3 regions of the Blautia luti genome follow, and region 1 is predicted to be linked to each of the others. Evidence: predicted binding sites of a transcription regulator. Region 1 holds the regulator's gene; each other region holds the start of a gene.

What was found. The regulator Rex, encoded in region 1, represses fermentation and respiration genes when NADH is low (regulators of the CRP and FNR family bind a similar motif). The targets are predictions, from matches to a motif close to ATTGTTAANTANTTAACAAT.
Region 2: the regulator Rex is predicted to act here: its motif matches at 3,349-3,368, upstream of R8695_RS09730 (L-lactate dehydrogenase).
Region 3: the regulator Rex is predicted to act here: its motif matches at 2,602-2,621, upstream of R8695_RS09705 (L-lactate dehydrogenase).

Annotation. Positions count from the first base shown of each region.
Region 1 is NZ_AP028156.1:1,651,009-1,656,448, forward strand. It holds gene R8695_RS07790 (NADP-dependent isocitrate dehydrogenase) at 1-329, shown strand, start outside; gene abc-f (ribosomal protection-like ABC-F family protein) at 398-2,308, opposite strand; gene R8695_RS07800 (redox-sensing transcriptional repressor Rex) at 2,512-3,162, shown strand; gene R8695_RS07805 (NAD(P)H-hydrate dehydratase) at 3,286-4,830, shown strand; gene alr (alanine racemase) at 4,817-5,440, shown strand, end outside.
Region 2 is NZ_AP028156.1:2,066,076-2,071,515, forward strand. It holds gene R8695_RS09725 (leucine-rich repeat protein) at 1-1,759, opposite strand, end outside; gene R8695_RS09730 (L-lactate dehydrogenase) at 2,346-3,296, opposite strand; partial or broken gene R8695_RS09735 (ATP-binding protein) at 3,454-4,217, opposite strand; gene R8695_RS09745 (Mu transposase domain-containing protein) at 4,214-4,852, opposite strand; gene R8695_RS09750 (hypothetical protein) at 4,880-5,317, opposite strand.
Region 3 is NZ_AP028156.1:2,057,039-2,062,478, reverse strand. It holds gene R8695_RS09720 (hypothetical protein) at 1-56, shown strand, start outside; gene R8695_RS09715 (DUF4866 domain-containing protein) at 309-1,109, shown strand; gene R8695_RS09710 (threonine/serine exporter family protein) at 1,137-2,468, shown strand; gene R8695_RS09705 (L-lactate dehydrogenase) at 2,673-3,623, shown strand; gene R8695_RS09700 (CoB--CoM heterodisulfide reductase iron-sulfur subunit B family protein) at 4,183-4,977, shown strand; gene R8695_RS09695 (4Fe-4S dicluster domain-containing protein) at 4,974-5,363, shown strand; gene R8695_RS09690 (CoB--CoM heterodisulfide reductase iron-sulfur subunit A family protein) at 5,370-5,440, shown strand, end outside.

The DNA.
Region 1 (5,440 bases):
TATCACCCCAGGGTTATTATGAATATGAGGCAGCTCATGGAACGGTACAGAGACATTACTATCGTCATCTGAAAGGTGAGGAGACATCCACAAACTCTGTTGCGACGATCTTCGCATGGACAGGTGCTCTCAGAAAACGTGGAGAACTGGACGGAAACAGGGAACTGATGGAATTCGCAGATAAGCTTGAGAAAGCAACATTAAGTACCATTGAAGAGGGAAAGATGACCAAGGATCTGGCACTGATCACCACTTTGAAGGATGTAACCGTGTTAAACAGTGAGCAGTTTATCCTGGCTATCAGAGAGAAACTGGATACACTGCTGTAAGTTGTTTGGACAGACATTTCACTAATAAAATAAAAAAGTAAAAAGAAAAAATGGGAAGAACCTGCATATTATGCAAGTTCTTCCCATTTTTCATACAAAGTTTCCAGTTCTTCTATAACAGCAGCTTTTTCTTTGCTGAGTTTGGCACATTCAGCAACATTGGTGCAGATATCAGGAAGAACCATGGTCTCATCAATTTCTTTGTCCCTGGTTTCCAGTTCTTCGATGCGGGCTTCGATTTTTTTTAATTCATTTTCCCGTTTACGCTGACGGGCCTGTTCCTCTTTCTGCTGCTGCCAGGACAGCTTATTATCAGATGCCTGCTTTGCCTCTGCCACAGCCTGGGCTGCTGCCGGAGCATATTTCTCTGTAAGTTCTTCTTTCTTCTCCAGGTAATAATCATAGTCACCTATGTAATTTACAATGGCCTGGTTGGTCAGATCCAGAATACGGGTTGCGGTCTGATTGATGAAGTAACGGTCATGGGAAACATACAATACAGTGCCTGTATAGCTGTTCAGGGCTTCTTCCAGGATTTCTTTGGAAGCGATATCCAGGTGGTTGGTAGGCTCATCCAGAATCAGGAAGTTGGCTTCCGAAAGCATCAGCTTCGCCAGTGATACGCGGCCTCGTTCACCACCGGACAATGCAGAGATCAGTTTGAAGACGTCGTCGCCTGTAAACAGGAAAGCTGCCAGCATGTTTCGGATTTCAGTTTCTGTAAGAGTAGGATAGGTATCGGCAATTTCCTGGAAAATGGTCTTTTCCATGTGCAGGACGTGATGTTCCTGGTCATAATAACCGATCTGTACTTTGGAACCAAGGGAAAATCTGCCGGAGTCTGCATTTATCAGACCATTGATGATCTTCAGCATAGTGGTTTTTCCGGTACCGTTATTTCCAATCAGCGCTACCCGTTCACCACGTTTGATCTCGAAAGAAATATTGGAGAAAAGGGTCTGTCCCGGGAAAGATTTGGAAAGTTCTTCTACATTAAGAACATCATTTCCGCTGACGTATCTGGGCTCTAAGGAGATACGCATCTGATTCTGGATCTCCTGGGGCTTCTCAATACGCTGGATCTTATCCAGCATTTTTTCACGGCTCTCAGCACGTTTGATGGATTTCTCACGGTTAAAGGATTTCAGCTTGGTAATTACGGCTTCCTGATGTTTGATCTCCCGCTGCTGATTCAGGTAAGCCTTGTACTGGGCATCACGAAGCTGGGCTTTTTTCAAGGCATAGGCAGAATAATTGCCGCTGTACATGCGCATGGTACCGGTCTCGATCTCCACGACTTTTGTTACAACTTTGTCCAGAAAATAACGATCGTGGGAAACGATAAATACAGCTCCCGGGTAGTTGAGCAGATAGGTTTCAAGCCAGGAAATACTCTCCATGTCCAGATGGTTGGTAGGCTCATCCAGGAGAAGGATATCCGGGCTGGAAAGCAAAAGTTTGCCCAGCGCTACACGGGTTTTCTGGCCGCCGGAAAGAGTTTCGATCTGGCGTGGAAAATCTTCTTCTGTGAAGCCGAGGCCTTTTAATACTCCCATAATCTCACTTTTATAAGCATATCCGTTTTCCAGTTCAAACTGATGGCTGAGTCTGGTGTAGGTATTCATCAGGCTGTCCAGAGCCTCGCCTGTGGCTGATTTCATTTCCTGTTCCATGCTGCGCAGACGATTCTCCATGTCGATGATGTGCTGCTTGGTGGAGATCAGCTCCTCGTAGATAGTATGGTGGCCGTGGATATCCTGATACTGGGCAAGATACCCGATATTTTTATCTTTGGCGAGTACCACATTGCCGGAATCAGGGGAAAGCTCGTGCATGATAATACGGAGCAGGGTAGTTTTACCGGCTCCGTTATTGCCGATGAGTGCGGCTTTTTCTCTGTCTTCTATATGGAAACTGGCATCCTGAAGGATCACCTTTTCGCCAAAGGATTTGCAGATGTTCTGACATGATAAGATCATACAAATTCCTCCGATATAGTAATTATTTTTCTTGAAATATTGCGAACCGCATACCATTATAACGGAATCCGGAGGCTTTTAAAAGCATAAATCGAAAATTCATAAAAAATATATGCAGGAATTGTTTAAAAGGTACAAAATCAATTTGACAATAAAATAACATTTCGGTATAATTGACATAGATAAATAAGGAGGGAAAATTTGTGGAAGCTAAGGAGATTTCAAAAGCGGTCATCAAACGTCTGCCTCGCTATTACCGTTATCTTGGTGAATTGATGGAAGAGAATGTAGAGAGAATTTCTTCCAATGATCTCAGTAAGAAAATGCATGTGACAGCTTCCCAGATTCGTCAGGATTTAAATAATTTCGGCGGTTTTGGTCAGCAGGGTTATGGTTATAATGTACGTTATTTATATACGGAAATCGGTAAGATACTGGGTCTGGACACAGTGCATCCTATGATTATCCTGGGTGCGGGTAATTTGGGACAGGCACTGGCGAATTATGTAGATTTTGAGAAACGGGGATTTAAACTGGTTGGTATTTTTGATGTAAATCCTGTACTGGAAGGAATTGCAGTACGCGGGATTGAGGTTCAGATGCTCAGTGACCTGCCTTTGTTTCTGAAGGAGAATGAGGTAGAAATTGCGGTGCTCACTCTTCCGAAGAACAAAGCAAAGGAAATGGCGAAGATCCTCATTGAAAACGGTATTAAAGCAATCTGGAATTTCGCACATATTGATTTGGATGCACCAGAGGACGTTATGGTAGAGAATGTACATCTGTCTGAGAGCCTTATGACCTTGTCCTACAATCTCAGCGAGTATCGAAAAGAGCATGAAGCTATGGAATAATTGGTGCTGAGAACGAAGTGAACAGTAACACAATGACAGCGAAGAAGCTGTGATCTTATCCGATCACAGCTTTTCTTTTGGTGAAAAAGGGTGTATACTTACATATAAATTGGGGTTTATGCAATGAGAGGTGAGAAAATGAGGGAGATCGTAACTGCCTGTGAAATGAAAGCACTGGATCGAAATACCATCGAAACAGCAGGAATCCCGTCACTGGTGCTGATGGAAAGAGCTGCATTAAAGACTGCAGAAGAGCTCAGAAAGCGGCTGAAAAATGGAAGCAGGGAAAGAATCCTGGTAGTTTGCGGAAGCGGAAATAATGGTGGAGACGGGCTGGCAATTGCCAGGCTTCTGCATCTGGCCGGGATAGAAACCTGTTTTTATCTGGCGGGAAAAGAAGAGCGGATGACAGAAGAAACGAAATGTCAGTTAAAGGCAGCCAGATACTATGGTGTTTTACAGGAGCATAACTTAAGAACTGATGAATATACTACTATAGTAGATGCCATCTTCGGGGTTGGGTTGGCCCGTCCTGTGGAAGGCAGCTATGCCCGGCTGATCCGGGAACTGAACGAGGCAGATGCATTTAAAGTGGCTGTAGATATTCCCTCCGGTGTCAATGCAGATACCGGATTTGAGATGGGAACTGCATTTCGGGCAGATCTTACGGTAACCTTTGCATTCCGGAAAAGAGGTTTATGTTTTTATCCGGGACGTATGCTGGGAGGAGAGATCATTACTGCAGATATCGGAATCTATCCGGAGCCGAAACAGAAACTGCAGGTACATTATCTGGGAAAAGAGGATCTGTCTTTGATGCCGCCCAGACTGCCTTATGGAAATAAGGGGACTTTTGGCAAGGTCCTTCTGGTAGTGGGATCACCGGAGATGTGCGGCGCTGCTTATTTAAGTGCTGCAGCGGCATTTAAATGTTCGGCGGGAATGGTGAAGATCCAGACTGTGGAGGAGAATCGAATCTCTCTGCAGACTTTGCTCCCGGAGGCGATGGTATCCTGCGAGTTTAATGAAGAGCAGAACAGACAGATGCTGAACTGGTGTGATGTTCTGGTGATCGGTCCCGGACTTGGAGTATCCGGCCGGAGCAGAGAACGCGCACAGTGGTTTTTATCCCATGCAGCAGAATGCGGCAGACCGGTGATCCTGGATGCAGACGGCCTGAATCTTCTCTCAGTCCATGATGAATGGAAGAAATATCTGGGTGAGAATGTGATCCTGACTCCTCATATCGGGGAAATGAGCCGCCTGAATAAAACAATGATCAGTGATATCCAGGATGCATTGATGGAAACCGCATATGAATATGCAAAAGAAACAGGTACTGTCTGTGTTCTGAAGGATGCCTGTACAGTAACTGCCGGGCCTTCAGGGGAAACCTATCTGAACCTGTCCGGGAATGCCGGGCTTGCCACTGCAGGAAGCGGCGATGTGTTAAGCGGTGTGCTGGCGGGAGTGCTTTGCATGTATCTCTCAGCAGAGAAAAAGATTCCTCCGGTACAGCTTGCAGCGCTGGGAGTTTTTGTTCACGGACTTGCAGGAGACAGGGCAGCAGAAGTATGTGGAAAAAGAGGAATGACCGCAAGGGACATTATCCGGTTTTTACCGGAAATACTGAGAATAAAGGACGACATGGATGATGGAAAAATGTAACAGAGTGAAAGCAGTGATTTCCTTGGATGCAGTGGAACATAATTTCCACGAGATGAGAAAGAACATTGCGCAGGATACAAAAATGATCGCGGTAGTCAAAGCGAATGCCTATGGACATGGGGCTGTTCAGATCGCTCATCTGATCCAGAATTATGATTATATATGGGGATTTGCCACAGCTACTGCAGAAGAGGCACTTGCTCTTCGAAAAGCAGGTGTGATGAAACCGATCCTGATCCTGGGAATTGTGTTTGATGAATATTATCCGGAGCTTGTGAGAAATCATATACGTCCTGCAGTCTGCGAATATGAGGAAGCCAGAAAGCTTTCCGCAGAGGCTGTCAGTCAGGGAGAAACAGTACATATTCACATCGCACTGGATACGGGAATGACCAGGATTGGTTTTGCGGATATACCGGAGAGCGTGGAAGAGATCAGAAAGATCGCTGCACTTCCGAATCTGGAGATTGAGGGAATGTTTACTCATTTTGCAAGGGCTGATGAATACGACAGAAGTCCTGCCATGGTGCAGCTGGAACGATATCAGGAATTTTCCGGACGTGTGGCAGAAGCGGGAGTGGAGATCCCTTTACATCACTGTTCCAACAGT
Region 2 (5,440 bases), 420 kb from region 1:
AGTTACTCAGGTAGTATCCGATATATGCCACACAGCGCATGTTATCTACCTGTTTCTGCGTGTCTCCTGTGTTAAAAAGAATGTTGGCAAGACCTGTGCTGTATTTATATGATGTATAGATCACTGTGCCCAGCGGAAGGGCTGAGGCTACTGATGTCAGCATGGACTCCAGGGCTACATCACTCAATTCATCAAAGGCTGCATTTGACAAATACATCATCTGATCTTCATATGTTCCGTGGATCACACCATACAGTTCTTTTGCTGCTTCACATATGGGATCGTATTCGCAGTTATTTTTCAGGTACAGGAGCATTTCCGAGTACATTTCATCGGCTTTTGCCAGGGCTACGATGTCATAGTATCTTTTGATTGTGTCTGTGCCGACTTTTATGATGCTGAGTCCATTGCTGATAAGATCCATACCATTGGAAAGTGTTTTGGCGAAATTTTTCGATGAGGAAAAGCTTTTAATACATTTGATAACTTTTGAGTCTGCGGCAAAGTGCCCGACATTCTGGAGATAGTCAGCCAGATCGTCATATTTTTTATCAACAAAGAAGGCAGACAGAGTATCTTCTGTGCATACTGAGGCTAATTTCTTTATTTCGTCATTACTTAATCCATACGCAGCCGCATAAGCCCAGTCGCCTTGTTTGAAAGTATCCAGATAAATTTTGACAAATTTCTTCATTGTTTCTGCCTGTGAGAGATCCAGGACAGTTCCTGAATATGAGTCCAGCAATGCGATCAGAACTTCCCTTGCCTGATTCTGACTGGTTTCACCGGCAAATATCTGTTTCCATCCGTCTTTCCCACGGAAATACATGTTTGACATTGTTTCTACTACGCGGTCAATAAAACTGTCATCCCATTGTGCAACCAGCATGGAATTCATGAAGTTTCCATCTCTTGTAAGATATGCCATAGCACTGGCTGTTCCTTCGTCCTGTATCCAGCGGTTGAGATTTTCTGTGTAATCGTAATCCTCGTATTCCGGGATATATTCTCCCAGACTCTGGAATGGGATGTTTTGTCCGGAAGCGTAAGTTTCCGCATAGGAGCCGGCGTAGCCGTAGATGGTGAGAAGACGGCATTCGTCAAACGCAAGGCTGGAGATGCTTGTTACTGTTGGGTAGAGTGTAATGCTTTCAAGCTTCCGGCAGTACTGGAACGCTTCATAACCGATCTTTTTCAGCTGTCTTCCTCCGGTTACTTCTGTCAGGCTTCCACAGTACTGGAATGCATAATCCCCGATCTCCGTTACGCTATCTGGGATCTCTATCTTTTTCAGACTTGAACAGCTACTAAATGCACTTCTTCCTATCGTCTTCACCACATAATTATTAATCTTCTCCGGAATTTTTACCGTGGATTCAGATCCAATATATTTAATAATAGTGGCTTGCTGACCGGAAACTGTATATTTGTAGTTTCCGTATGTAAGTTCAGTATCTGTACTATATGCAGAAACCTGATTTTCATCCGATGAATCGTTTTCATTTTGATCATCTGTGAAAATGTTTTCCACAGGCTCTTCTTCCGGAGAAATAAGTTCCGGGACAGTCTGAGGTGTTTCCTCTGCAGTTTCCACATCTTTCTCTGGTTCTCCATCTGAAAAATCATCTGTCGATTCTCCGCTTTCTGACATTTCAGTACCAGAATCACTGAAAATATCCGCCGCTTCTCCAGCATAAACTGGCAACGACTGACAACTTACTGCCATAGTCAATATAACAGCCAGCAATTTTTTCTTCATACTCTTCTCTCCTCTACCGTTTCATATTTTATAGTTTTATTTTACTACAAAATTTTCCATTTGTCTTATCTGTTTTTTTATATACATCTATATCCAATAAAATATCAATAACGCAAAAAAGCCTGAAGTTTACTTCAAGGGCCTTCTGCGGTCAGTTCTTTAGATCTGACAATATTTCTCTTAATTTACTTCCATAATTTTCTCCGGCAGCCCAGCCGCTGCCATAGGGATTTTCCTGGATTTCCAGCCATTCTACATAAGGAGCTGTTTCCCTTGTTACATATCCAAAACGTTCATCTATACATTCCTGATTCAGGTCATCTGAAGACGCATAGGCTTTTAAATGCTGAACCTGTGCACGGATGCCTGTTCTTACATTTGCAAAGGCAATGCTACTAACTCCGTCCCCAGTGGTTCTTACTTACAGCTATATTTTTATTTCTGTTTTCATCCATAAGAGTCAGAATTCCGCTGCCTCAGCTACAATATGGAATTTTGACTGATGAATAAAAAAGGAGTAAACAGTAACTTTTTTATTCAGAGGAGCAGCGCGTTCTCCACTCCCCTGAATCCATTCTCTTATTTATTAATTAAGGTCAATCTGAGCAATAATTTCTTTCAGTGCATCCGCACTCTTCTGAAGCTGTTCGATCTCAGCTTTGTTCATTCTCATCGGTACTTTACCCTGTACACCGTTTGGTCCGACAAGTGTCAGTGTACTTAAGCATACGTCCTCGATTCCGTACTCTCCATGCATCATGGTAGATACTGTGGAAATAGATTCTGAAGAAGATACAAGTAAGCTGCAGAGCTTGCATACAGAGGAAGATACTGCATAGAAAGTTGCACCTTTCTTGGAAATGATCTCACCGCCGGACTTCTGTACATACTGAAGCATTGCTTCTTTGTCGATCGGCTCGATATCTTTTCCCAGTTTCTTCTCCAGTTCATAGTACTCATCTACGCTTACGCCTGAGATATAAGCACCTGTCCACGGGATAAAGGATGTATCGCCATGTTCACCAAATACATAAGCATGAATGTTGCTCTGTGCGATCTGGAAATGTTCGGAAATTCCGCAGCGCAGACGCGCAGAATCAAGGATGGTACCGGAACCAAGGATCTGGTTCTCCGGAAGTCCGGAAATCTTTGTAAATACATAAGTCATGATATCAACCGGGTTGCTTACGATCAGGTAAATAGCATTTGGAGCTGCTTTTACGATCTCCGGTGTGATGGACTTCAGGATATTTACGTTTGTCTGTGTAAGCTCCAGTCTTGTCTGTCCTAGCTTACGTGCAATACCGGATGTGATGATAACGATGTCGGAATCTTTGGCATCTTCGTAATCTCCGGCAATGATAGAGATAGGATCTCTGAAGCAGGTTCCCTGGATGATATCCAGAACTTCGCCTTCTGCTTTCTTTTTGTTGATATCGATCAGAACGAGTTCAGAAGCGATATCCTGGCTTGATAAAGTGTACGCGATGGTGGATCCGACGCTGCCGGCTCCAATGATAGTAATTTTACTGCTCATAATCTTAATACTCCTTTTCTCCTAACAAAATTGACGCCCTTAATGATAGCACATTGTCAACAAATTAACATGCAAATTACGCTCAAACGGAATGCCAGTTCCGCTACTGCGGAACGGCTATTCCATTTTTAACGGTACGAAGTACCGCTAGATGATATCATTCTGTTTCACGCATATTTATACCGTTCATTTCCAGACGATATGTATGATGTTTATCTGTGATTCGTGTAAGGCACGCATCAGCGTAGGTATTATCAGCAGACATATCAAACCATGTACTGACTGGAAACTGTGAGATGACTACAGTTGATTTTCTTCCATCCCTGGTGTCAAGGACTTCAAAAAGATCCCGGCATTTATCAAGATCGAGATCCATAAGGCCAAAATCATCGATCACAAGAAGATCCAGCTTGGTCAGCTTATTCAGGTAATCCAGATTTGTGGATTTGATACGTGCCTGTTCCATTTCGCTCATAAGAGTGTTCGCTTTTATATACTTTACACTCTTAGACTGCTTCATTGCAGTTACACAAAAAGCATTGATTAGATAAGTTTTTCCACTGGCAGAAGATCCTGTTACAATGAGATTCTTTCCTTCCTCTATCCAATGGCAGGTACTCAGTCGCTCTATTGTCTGGGTATCAAGCTGACGTTCTGGATGGTAAATAGTTTCGCAAGATCCGCCGCCGGGTATCGCAGATGCGCTTCTTTCATCAGACGATTAAAACGTTTCTCTGCCCGCGCCTGCCACTCTGCATCAACCATTGCTGTTATGCGTTCCATAAAAGTGTTCAGATCTGCATTAGGATCTTTCAACTGTTCTTCCAGGATATGTGCCATTTCTGGAACACGGAAACTCTTCAGACGCATAATCAGAGCCTGTTCCTGAGGTGTTAATGTAATGTCATGGGATGAACTCATTTGTATGCCTCCTTTCCACGGATGTTTGTATGGGAAGGAAGTTTTCCGGTTCCGTTTATAGCACTGCTGGAATGATTATTCTGAACCATGCTAAGTACTTTCTTGAAATAAGAATACTTGCAGGCATTGGCTTCTACGCATTTCTCAGCAGCCTCCTGAACCAGCCTGTGAGGAACATCTTTACAGGAATGGAGTACACCGGCACAGCTGTTGTATGCCTGTTCCTCATGCTTGGAACTGCGGAGTATCCTGTCAATAAGAGTTACCATAGATTCTCCATAAACAGATGCCCATCGTCTGTAATAAGCTCCGTCATGTGCATTCACTTCTTTGTAATATAGGTGTTCTGGAGGCATATGACTGTCATCTGTAATGTAAAGAGGAAAATCACGGTAAGATCTTGGATGGCGGCAGATCAGCCGGTTATACTCATCACAGATCCGTATCTCCGTCATTGTAGCCTTAAGAATTGCAGGCTTCCCTTTATAGGTATACAATACAGAATAGTAGTGGGCATCATATTCAAGGTGGTAATTATCTGGAACTTTAAGAAAGTATTTATAATCACAAAGCGTATAACTTTCGTCTGGAAGTTGGTTCATACGCGGTTTGTCGTACTTTTCAAATCCATTCATGCGGGATTTCCGAATGTCAGATTTTTTCTAGAAAGGACGCTGGTTGATGTCCGCTACGATCTTTTTGACCGCAGCATTCAGAGCTTCCAGAGAGGTATAAGTATCTTTCTTTAATTCTTCTACCAGATGCGTCTCCAAGAAACGCACATGATTTTCAACTGTTGGTTTGCCTTTCGGTTTCCTTGGTGGTGGCGGCAGAATGATCGTATCATAAAAAGTTTCCAGATCCAAAAAAGCTGACTGCAGCACAAGTTCATCTTTACTATGCCTGGTAACAGCTGTTCTCAGATTGTCCGGGACAAGATATTTAGGAACTGCCCCATAATAAGACAGTGCATGTACTGTGCCGGTAATAAAATGTGGAAGTTTTTCATCCGGAAAGATCTCTGCATAAACAAGGCTGCTAAAACCAAGTGTAGTTGTAAAAATGTGAACTTTCCGAAGTTCGCCAGTTGTTGTATCCAATAGTAGTTCCGGCTGGTCGCCTATCCAGTCTTATGAGAAGAGAAAAGTTATGAGAAGAGATGGCGCTAATTCACGATTTTCAATCTATTTCTTCGTATTTTACTTCTCATAACTTTTAAATCA
Region 3 (5,440 bases), 410 kb from region 1:
TAAACGGAAAAGCTGTGGCAGGATCCAGCAGTAAAATATTATCTATCCGTCTTTAGGAGCAAAATAACCCACATAAAATAAAAACGGGGGCTTTAGGGTATGACGCTTTATGGGACTGTTAGAAAAATGACGACGTAAAAATCGTCATTTTTCAACAGTCTCATTTTGTTTCTATATAATTTTTATCTTACATGTATGCAAAATTGATATCAGAAACTCCCCTCTTTTCATGTTGACACTGTGAAAAGCGAGACTATAATGAGAACCGAGAAAAAGAATCGAACATTATCGGAAAGGGGAAGTTAATTATGAGTACAGTTTTGCCAAGAGAAGAAGCAGTGGAAGCAATTTTTTCTAAAATTCTGGCTTCACCGGAAGCATCCGGACGATTAAGAGGAGTTTTTTATGACCATATAGATGATGATCATCGTTTGACAGATAACGACAGAGATCATTTCCTGCAGGTGCTGTTTCACGCATATCAGAATGGTGACATCAGTGCATTACTGTTGGAACTGTGTGGAAGGAGTATGTTTGATCTGTTGAGGGAGGCTTATCTGATCCCGAAGAAATTCCATGGAAAAGCAGGTGAGAATCCGGTTCTTCTCACAGATGCTTCAGGAGAACTTCTTCCTGGAGAAAAAGTCTCAGCCAGAGAATATGCGAAATTTAAAGAAACCTATAAGAACCATGAATGCGCCCCAAGATCAGCCCTGTACCTTGCAGACGGATATGATCTTGTCCGAACCTATACAGAAGGTCTGAACATCACAGAAGAGAAAGACAATCGCAAACGTGGCGTCCTGGCGCTCTATGCATTGCCAGATACCTGTAAACTGGGTCTGACCGAAGCACAGGCATATGCTGTTGTATGGGATGCCTTCCAGAAGATCCAGGAAGAAGCTCCGCGAGCGATGGTATATTATGGACAGGAAACCGGATTGAAAAAAGAGAGTCCGGATAAACCATATGATGAGATTGGCATTCTCCTTCCCATCCATGAATTTGAGAAAAAAATGCTCCAGCATTTAGACGAGGTTGACGGAATTGTACTGGCCTGTAGGGAAAAAATGATGAAGAAAGCAGGAAATGACAGCTTGCAGCTCTAAAACATATGGAAATGAGGAAGTGAGAAAATGCCACAGGAAGTGATCAAAAAGAATCATATGGATGTTGCCTGGCATGAATATACAGACGAAAACGGGGAAAATATACCCGTTTCAGATGCCAGCATCGCAGAGAAAGCATCCATTATCGGCCGTGTGGGGATCATGTTTCTCTCATGCGGTACCGGAGCATGGAGAGTAAGGAGTTCCATGAATACACTGGCAGAAGCGCTTGGTATTACATGTACAGCAGATATTGGCCTGATGTCCATTGAATATACATGCTATGACGGAGAAAGTGGCTTTACCCAGTCTCTGTGTCTGACTAATACAGGAGTAAATACTCTGAAGTTAAACCGCCTAGAACATTTTATCCGGAATTTTGAAAAAGAAGGAAAACATATGTCAGGAGAACAGTTGCATACTTTCCTTGATAATATTGAAAAAACACATGGTCTCTATTCCCCGCCTGCATTGGGACTTGCAGCAGCAATCGCATGCTGTGGATTTACCTTTCTGCTGGGAGGCGGTCCCATCGAGATGTTCTGTGCATTTGTGGGTGCAGGGATCGGAAACTACCTGCGCTGTAAACTGACAAAACATCATTTTACATTATTCTTATGTATTGTATCCTCTGTATCCCTGGCATGTTTTGCATATGCAGGTATGCTCAAACTCGGAGAAATACTGTTTGGGATTTCTGTTCAGCATGAAGCCGGATATATCTGCGCCATGCTCTTCATCATACCGGGATTTCCATTCATTACCAGTGGTATTGACCTTGCCAAACTGGATATGCGTTCCGGAATGGAACGTCTGATGTATGCTCTGATCATTATTCTGGTAGCAACTATGTCAGCGTGGATCATGGCTCTGATCCTGCATCTGAAACCTGTAGATTTTATGAAACTGTCATTGTCTACAGAACAATGGATCTTATTCCGGATTCTTGCCAGCTTTTGCGGAGTATTTGGATTCTCCATTATGTTTAACAGCCCGGTGCGTCTGGCAGTTGCAGCAGCAGGAATAGGAGCAGTTGCCAATACTCTGAGACTGGAGTTGGTGGATCTTGCCAATATTCCTCCTGCAGCAGCCGCATTTATCGGTGCACTTACTGCAGGACTTCTGGCGTCTCTGCTGAAAAACAAAGTTGGATATCCAAGGATATCTGTAACAGTTCCGTCAATCGTCATCATGGTTCCGGGTCTGTATTTGTACAGAGGATTTTATAATCTTGGAATCATGTCATTATCGGTAGCTGCATCCTGGTTTGCATCTGCAATCCTGATTATTGCCGCATTGCCACTGGGACTGATCTTTGCACGTATTCTGACTGACAAAGGGTTCAGATACTGTACCTGACAGATGTCAAAACAGATGATTATAGCTCCTGGCTGCTCAAAAAATGTGAAAATTATATCAAACTCACAAACAATTTTATGCTCCAAAACAAAAATTTGAGTTTAAAAATTGTTCAGGTTTCTATACAAAAGCTCTTGTCAATTTTTTGACAATGTGTTATCATTAAGACGTCAATTTTGTTAGGAGAAAAGGAGTATTAAGATTATGAGCAGTAAAATTACTATCATTGGAGCCGGCAGCGTCGGATCCACCATCGCGTACACTTTATCAAGCCAGGATATCGCTTCTGAACTCGTTCTGATCGATATCAACAAGAAGAAAGCAGAAGGCGAAGTTCTGGATATCATCCAGGGAACCTGCTTCAGAGATCCTATCTCTATCATTGCCGGAGATTACGAAGATGCCAAAGATTCCGACATCGTTATCATCACATCCGGTATTGCACGTAAGCCAGGACAGACAAGACTGGAGCTTACACAGACAAACGTAAATATCCTGAAGTCCATCACACCGGAGATCGTAAAAGCAGCTCCAAATGCTATTTACCTGATCGTAAGCAACCCGGTTGATATCATGACTTATGTATTTACAAAGATTTCCGGACTTCCGGAGAACCAGATTCTTGGTTCCGGTACCATCCTTGATTCTGCGCGTCTGCGCTGCGGAATTTCCGAACATTTCCAGATCGCACAGAGCAACATTCATGCTTATGTATTTGGTGAACATGGCGATACATCCTTTATCCCGTGGACAGGTGCTTATATCTCAGGCGTAAGCGTAGATGAGTACTATGAACTGGAAAAGAAACTGGGAAAAGATATCGAGCCGATCGACAAAGAAGCAATGCTTCAGTATGTACAGAAGTCCGGCGGTGAGATTATTTCCAAGAAAGGTGCAACTTTCTATGCAGTATCTTCCTCTGTATGCAAGCTCTGCAGCTTACTTGTATCTTCTTCAGAATCTATTTCCACAGTATCTACCATGATGCATGGAGAGTACGGAATCGAAGATGTATGCTTAAGCACACTGACACTGGTAGGACCAAACGGTGTACAGGGTAAAGTACCAATGAGAATGAACAAAGCTGAGATCGAACAGCTTCAGAAGAGTGCAGATGCACTGAAAGAAATTATTGCTCAGATTGACCTTAATTAATAAATAAAACAACGAATCCGAAGGAGCAGGGAACGCGCCTGCCCCTCTGGACAAAAAAAAGCTACTGTTTACTCCTTTTTATTCATTAGCCAAAGTTCCTCTATGCAGCGGAGGCATAGGAACTTTGACTGACATGGATATAGAATACAGGATCAGATCCCGGAACCGGAAATCTGGTTGTAAGTAAACAGAAAAAGCGGATAACTTTATCTGTTTGAATAAAATTAATTTAGATCAGAGAGAAAAAACAGCGGTGTTGATGTAAAAAAATATCAAAAACCTCTTGTTAAAATGTTGTCAATATGCTATAATAAATCGCGGAAGTCGAGCTGATACACTCCTTTAATTGCGGAGGAAGGGTGTGCGAACTCTTTTATTTTCTATGTCTCAAAAAAGATATAAAAAGTAACGTATTAGTCTTGATTTTATATTTTTGTCTATTTATCGTTAAAAAAAAGACAAAGATTAGCAGATACTAACTGCTGTAAACAAACTATTAATATCTATATTTTAAGCAACATGAATTTACCTGAACAACTAAGAAAGGATAATGTTAAGTATGAAGTACAGTTATTATCCGGGTTGTACCCTGAGAAACAAGGCGAAAGATCTGGACGAGTATGCCAGAGCCAGCGCCAGAGCACTTGGGTTTGAACTGGAAGAGATCGAAGACTGGCAGTGCTGCGGAGGCGTTTATCCTCTGGGAACTGACGAGATTGCTACGAAACTTTCTTCCGTACGTGCTCTTAATCAGGCCAAAGAAAAAGGCCAGGATCTGGTGACAATCTGTTCTGCCTGTCATCACGTGATCAAACGTGTCAATGACGACATGAAGAATGTGGAAGATATCCGCACCAGAGCAAATAATTACATGCAGCTTGACGAGCCTTATGCTGGCGAGACAACAGTACTCCATTATCTGGAAGTGCTTCGCGACAGAGTTGGCTTTGACAAGCTGAAAGAGAAAGTAGTAAACCCGCTTACAGGAAAGAAGATCGGAGCATATTACGGATGTCTCTTATTACGTCCGGGCAAGATCATGGCTTTCGATGATCCTGAGAATCCGACAATCATGGAAGATTTCATCCGTGCACTTGGGGCAGAACCGGTAATCTATCCATACAGAAATGAATGCTGCGGCGGTTACATTTCTCTGAAAGAAAAAGATATGTCTCAGAACATGTGTCAGAAAATCGAAGACAGTGCGAAAGGCTTTGGCGCAGATATGCTGATCACAGCCTGTCCATTGTGTAAATATAATTTAAATAAAAACGCTTCCAGCGAACTGCCTGTATATTATTTCACAGAGCTCCTTGCAGAAGCCCTCGGAGTAAAAGAGGAGGTGGCAAAATGAGAAACCAGCATTCAGCAGCAGAAAAGATCAAAGAGATCTCCGGAACCAATCCGCTGAAATGTATGAAATGTGGAAAATGTTCTGCTACCTGCCCATCTTTCAATGAAATGGATATCAAGCCACATCAGTTTGTATCCTATGTTGTAAATGAAGATATCGAAGCACTTGTCAATTCAAAGTCTCTCTGGAAATGCCTTTCCTGCTTCGCCTGTGTAGAGCGTTGTCCAAGAGATGTAAAACCGGGAAAGATCATCGATGCAGCAAGACAGTTAGTTGTCCGTGAAAAAGGTGGCGATTATCTGAAAGCAGATGAGATACCACAGCTTCTTGATCCGGAACTGCCACAGCAGCTTTTGGTAAGTGCATTCAGAAGATACAGGAGGTAAGCCAGCGTGCAGAGAATTGGTGTATTTGTCTGTCATTGCGGAAGTAATATCGCCGCTACGGTAGATGTAAAAAAAGT